Linked DNA regions of Thiorhodovibrio frisius. The protein of the gene in region 1 interacts with the protein of each later gene in a pairwise test. Links are inferred from orthologs where the notes say so. Each region holds a gene or a part of one and is shown in the gene's direction. Other genes may lie near its edges.

Region 1 (2,926 bases):
AGTGCCTGAAATCCCATCTGCAAGAGGCGCAGTGGTTTATCAAAAGCCTGCTGAGTCGCAATGACACCGTGCTGCGGGTAGCGACCAAAATTGTCGAGCTGCAGCAGGACTTTTTCGATTTTGGCGAAGAGGCCATGCGCCCGCTGGTGCTGCGCGACATCGCCGAGACGCTGGAGCTGCATGAATCCACCGTCTCGCGCGTGACAACGCAGAAATACATGCACACCCCCAGGGGCACCTTCGAGTTCAAATATTTCTTTTCAAGTCACGTCAACACCACTTCAGGGGGTGAGTGTTCATCGACCGCCATCCGCGCCTTTATCCGCAAACTGGTCGCCGCAGAGACGCCTAATAAGCCTCTGAGTGACAACAAAATTGCCGAGGTTCTGTCGGATCAGGGCATCAAGGTGGCACGACGAACAGTCGCCAAATACCGCGAAGCCATGGGCATCCCGCCCTCGAACGAGCGCAAGCGGCTCGCATGACGCCAGAGGTTTTCATTACAGAGGGTTTTCATACCAGGGTTCTTTTGTGATGAAATTCCCCAGTCATTGCACCGGCCATCGCCGCGTTCGACCATTCAGGAGTCATAACCTATGCAAATCAAGCTCACCGGGCATCATGTCGACATTACCGAACCACTCAAAGACTATGTCGATAGTAAATTTTCCCGCCTGGAGCGCCATTTCGACCATGTCATCAACGCCAACGTCATCCTGAGTGTCGAGAAGCTCCGCCAGAAGGCGGAAGCCACCCTGCTCGTCAATGGCGCCAACGTTCATGCCGATGCGACGCACGAGGACATGTACGCCGCCATTGACGGGCTGATCGATAAGCTCGACCGTCAGGTGCTCAAGTACAAGGAAAAGCGCCAAAGTCATCGCGCGCCCGGTGCCAAAGTGGCCAGCGCCGAACTTGCCGCTACCGACGAGGCAGCATCGGAAGCGCTTGAGGAGGACTGAGGTCAAACGCATTGCTTGACCCGTTGTCCAAATAACGAACCTACCGACATCCTTCACTGATGACCCATACCGGAGCCGGTCATGCTGGCTCCGGTTTTTGTTTCGTCCACCGGAGAGCCAGCGCACATGTTTCCCCCGCAACTTATCGTCGAGCACCGGGTGCTCGCCGGGGCCAGCATCAGCAGTAAGAAGCGGCTGCTTGAAACCTTGGCCGAGCTGTTGGTTGGCGAGCAGCCCCAGCTCAGCCGCGAGGCGGTATTCGACCGCCTGCTCGAGCGCGAACGCCTCGGCAGCACCGGCCTCGGTCATGGCGTGGCGCTGCCCCATGCGCGCGTGGCGGAGATCACGGACGCCATTGGCGCTTTCATCCAGATCGCCGAGCCCGTCCCCTTCGATGCCATCGACGACCAACCGATTGACCTGGCCTTTGCGCTACTGGTGCCTGAGGGCGCCAACGAGACCCATCTGCAACTATTGGCCAAGCTGGCGGAACTCTTCAACCAGGATCATCTCCGACAGCGCCTGCGCAGCGCCGAGAGCCCACAGGCACTGCTCGACATTCTCACCCAGGCATCTCTGTCGGCATCCAACGGAGTCGCGTGAAAGCTATCGACTCCCTGCAGCGACTTGTCGACAGCCTGAGCAAGCCGCTCAAGCTGCGCTGGGTGCTTGAGCCTCCGCCAGAGCCCATTCCTCTCACTAATCCGCCCCAATCACCGCGCCAGCGGTTGGTGGGCTCCATGAACTGCATCCGCCCGAACCGGGTGCAAATTATCGGCCCGGCCGAATCCGCCTACTTAGGCGATCTGCACCCGGACGCCCGCGCCGACATGATGACGCGGGTTTTTACCGCCCAACCCATTGCGGTCATCTTCTCTGACGGGCTGGAACCTGACCCGGAATTTCGCGCACTTGCAGAGCGGGAACAGACGCCCCTGCTGGGCTCGGGCCTGAACGACCAGGACCTTGTCGAGCACCTGCAACATGTGCTGACCTACGCCTTTGCTGAGCGCATCACCTTGCATGGCGTCTTTCTCGAGGTGCTTGGCATGGGCGTGCTGCTGGTCGGCGACCCCGGCATCGGCAAGAGTGAACTGGCGCTTGAGCTGATCGCGCGCGGCCACCGACTGATCGCCGATGACGCGCCTGAATTCGCTCGGGTTGCGCCGGAGATCATTGAGGGACGCTGCCCGCCCCTGCTGCGCGATTTTCTCGAAGTGCGCGGCCTTGGTGTGCTCAATATTCGCGCCATGTTCGGCGAGAGCGCAGTGCGCGAGACAGACCACCTGAAACTGGTCATCAGCATGCGGATCTACAACAGCAGCGAACTGGCCGGCGTCGACCGCCTGCTCGGCAGCCTGTCCGCGCGCACCATTCTCGGCATCGCAGTGCCGGAAATCACCATTCCAGTGGCACCCGGGCGCAATCTCGCGGTGTTGCTCGAGACCGCCGTGCGCAGTCAAATTCTGCGCATTCGAGGCTATGATGCCGGAGCCGACCTGGCCGAGCGTCAGGCGGAACTCTTGGCCGCCGATGCGCCGGCCTGGGAGGCCGAGTACAGCACCCGCGAGGCCTGGACCTGAATCCTGCGCCCCTGATTCCAGCACCTGACTCCAAGATAGGCCTATCCAACCATGGACTTCATTATCGTCAGTGGACTCTCAGGCGCGGGCAAGAGCGTGGCGCTCAATACGCTCGAAGATATCGGCTATAACTGTATCGATAACCTGCCGCTGTTCCTGCTAAGCGAGCTGGCTCTGGGGTTACTCCAGAGCGAACCGGTCCTGTGCCCGGAGTGCGTTGGCACCGCCGTTGGCATCGATGCACGCAGCAACCCGGACGATCTGCGCCAGCTACCACAGGTGTTGGTGTCGCTCGGCAAACAGGGCATCATCCCACGGCTGATTTTTCTCGAGGCCCAGACCGAACGGCTGATGACGCGCTTTAGCGAGACACGGCGCAAA
Region 2 (3,085 bases), 2.0 Mb from region 1 along the record:
GGCAACGCAGCCAGAGAGCTGTTCGGCAGCGAGGAAAACCAGCGCATCCACTACGGCAGTCTGGAGCAGGCCGCTGGCGGCACCCTGCTGCTTGATGAAGTCGCCGACATGGACCTTGAGGCCCAGGGGCAATTGTTCGGCGCGCTTGATACCGGCTCCTTTCTGCGCGTCGCCGGCAGCGAGCCAGTGCCCATCGACGTGCGCATCATCGCCGCCACCCAGCGGGATCTGAAAGAAGAAGTCCAATCCGGGCACTTTCGCGAGGATCTCTTCTATCACTTAAATGTGGTCCCTCTGCACATTCCACCGCTGCGCGAGCACCCCGAGGATATCCCCGACTTGCTCAACTATTACGTCGATTACTTCGCCACCCACGAGAAACTCAGCTACCGGCACTTCAGCGTCGGCGCGCAAAACTTCCTGCGCAATTACCCTTGGCCCGGCAACATCCGCGAGCTGAAAAACCTGGTACAGCGGGTGATGATCCTGGGCGCGGGTGACGAGATCTCCCCAGGAGAGGTTGAAACCGCCCTCGGCAGCGCCCCCGTGGTGCCGACCCAGCCGCTTGAAGGCATGGTGTCCTTTGACCAGCCGTTACGCCAGGCGCGCGAACTGTTCGAGAAAGCCTATCTCGACTACCAACTCGAGAAGCACAATGGCAACGTCAGCAAAATGGCCAAGGAGGCGGGCATGGAACGCACCCATCTTTACCGCAAGCTGCGCTCGCTCGGCATTGAGATCAAAGAGCGGCGCTGAGCCACGAGAGCGGGGACACCCCCTATGAAAATCATTATCCTCGGCGCCGGCCAGGTCGGCAGCTCAGTCGCCGCCAATCTGGTTAGCGAGGCCAACGACATCACCGTGGTCGACCTCGACCCCATCCGCCTGCGCGAACTCCAGGACCGCTTTGACCTGCGCACCCTCGAAGGCCACGGCGCCCACCCGGACGTGCTCACGCGCGCCGGGGCCGAAGATGCTGACATGATCATCGCCGTGACCAACAGCGACGAGACCAACATGGTCGCCTGTCAGGTAGCCTACACGCTGTTTCACACCCCGACCAAAATCGCCCGCGTGCGCGCGCCAAGCTTTTTGGAGCAAGAGAAACTCTTCGACGGCAGTGCCTTCCCGATCGATGTGCGCATCAGCCCGGAGCAACTGGTCACCGACTATGTCATGCGCCTGATCGAGCATCCCGGCGCTCTGCAGGTAACGGACTTCGCCGAAGGCAGGGTGCGCCTGGTGGCAGTGCGTGCCTACTACGGCGGCCCGCTGGTGGGCCACGAGCTGCGCACCCTGCGCGAACACATGCCACACATCGAAAGTCGCGTGGCCGCCATCTACCGCCACGACAGAGCCATCCACCCAGAAGGCGACACCGTGATTGAGGCCGATGACGAGGTCTTTTTCATCGCCGCGCCCAAGCACATCCGCTCGGTCATGAGCGAACTGCGCCGGCTGGAGAAGCCCTACAAGCGCCTGATCTTCGCCGGCGGCGGCAACATCGGCACCCGGCTCGCCCGCGCGCTCGAATCCCACTACCGGGTCAAAATTATCGAGCACGACCTCACCCGCTGCCGCCAGATTGCCGAGACCCTCGAGCGCACCATCGTGCTCCACGGCGATGCGGCGGATGAAGAATTGCTGCTCGAAGAAAACATCGCCGACACCGATGTCTTCTGCGCTGTCACCAACGACGACGAGGCCAATATTCTCTCCGCCATGCTCGCCAAGCGCCTGGGGGCGCGCAGAGTCATGGCGCTGATCAACCGACCGGCCTATGTCGATCTGGTGCAGAGCGGCCCCATCGATGTCGCCATCTCTCCACAGCAAGCCACCATCGGCAGCCTACTGCGCCACGTGCGCCGGGGCGACGTGGTCATGGTCCATTCGCTACGCCGCGGCGTGGCTGAAGGCATCGAAGCCATCGCCCACGGTGATGCCAACTCAAGCAAGGTGGTCGGACGCCCCATCGAGGACATCCGCCTGCCCAAAGGCACCACCATCGGCGCCGTCGTGCGCGGCAACCATGTTCTCATTGCTCATCACGACCTGATCATCGAATCCGACGACCACGTCATCCTGTTCATCCAGGACCGCCAGCGCGTGCCCGAGGTCGAAAAGCTTTTTCAGGTTGGCGTCACCTTTTTCTGACTCTGACCCGCTTTCTATCCCACTTCTGGCCCAACTTTTCACCAGGCTTCCGACCCGACCACAAGACCGATTCGGCCCTTTGGATTGCTTATCGGGTACAATACCGCTTTTTTTCACCTCATCACTGAACCGGCCCACCGCCCTTTGGGTTCCGGTCATTGTCAAACATTCCGGCCGATCACGAGTTCCCCATGCAGACAGCCGCCGAACCCACGCGCCAGCAACTCGCGCAGCGTTACCTGCAAGTGCGCGCCTTCTCCGAACAGCTTTGCGAACCCCTAGCCATCGAAGACTACGGACTGCAAACTGCGGTAGAAGCCAGCCCGCCAAAATGGCATATCGCGCATGTGTCCTGGTTCTTTGAGAACTTTTTGCTGCGCCCGCTGCTGCCCGGCTACCAAGTATTCCATTCGCGCTTCGATCATCTGTTCAACTCCTACTATGAACAGACCGAGAGCGGCTTCTGGCCGCGCGCCAAGCGCGGGCTACTGTCACGACCAACGGTGGCCGAGGTCTACGATTACCGCAAACATGTCGACCACGGCATGCAGCGGCTGATCCAAGAGTGCGACGGGGAAGACTGGCGACTCGCGCAGGAGCGCATTCTGATCGGCCTGAACCACGAGCAACAGCATCAAGAACTGCTGCTGACCGACATCAAGCACCACCTGGCCTTCAACCCGCTGCGCCCGGCCTATCGATCCGACCTCGACACCAGCGCCCCCGAGCAGGCAGTTCCGCTCACCTTCACCGCCATTGAGGGCGGCATGACGGAACTCGGCGCCACAGGCGCAGGCTTTGCCTACGACAACGAACATCCGCGCCACCCAACCTGGCTCGCGCCCTACCGGCTCGCCGACCGGCTGGTCACCAATGGCGAGTATCTGGAATTCATCGCGGATGGCGCCTATGCCAACCCCGCCATCTGGCT

What was found.
Region 2: the proteins of ptsN (region 1) and trkA interact in binary tests that used the Escherichia coli proteins (3 or more experiments, as listed by UniProt). The link is inferred for Thiorhodovibrio frisius from one-to-one orthologs.

The regions. Positions count from the first base shown.
Region 1 is NZ_CP121471.1:5,049,118-5,052,043, reverse strand. The notes cover bases 126-2,826. They hold ptsN (PTS IIA-like nitrogen regulatory protein PtsN), read left to right. Parts: upstream 126-1,088; coding sequence 1,089-1,565; downstream 1,566-2,826. Other genes in these bases: rapZ (RNase adapter RapZ), read left to right, coding at 2,597-2,826; hprK (HPr(Ser) kinase/phosphatase), read left to right, coding at 1,562-2,545; hpf (ribosome hibernation-promoting factor, HPF/YfiA family), read left to right, coding at 597-962; Thiofri_RS23030 (RNA polymerase factor sigma-54), read left to right, coding at 126-485. Also shown: more of Thiofri_RS23030, read left to right, coding at 1-125; more of rapZ, read left to right, coding at 2,827-2,926. UniProt on the Escherichia coli protein: Seems to have a role in regulating nitrogen assimilation.
Region 2 is NZ_CP121471.1:3,021,888-3,024,972, forward strand. Bases 108-2,967 are described here. They hold trkA (Trk system potassium transporter TrkA), read left to right. Parts: upstream 108-780; coding sequence 781-2,154; downstream 2,155-2,967. Other genes in these bases: Thiofri_RS13895 (sigma-54-dependent transcriptional regulator), read left to right, coding at 108-756; egtB (ergothioneine biosynthesis protein EgtB), read left to right, coding at 2,346-2,967. Also shown: more of Thiofri_RS13895, read left to right, coding at 1-107; more of egtB, read left to right, coding at 2,968-3,085. UniProt on the Escherichia coli protein: Part of the constitutive potassium transport systems TrkG and TrkH. May regulate the transport activity of TrkG and TrkH systems. Binds to NAD(+) and NADH.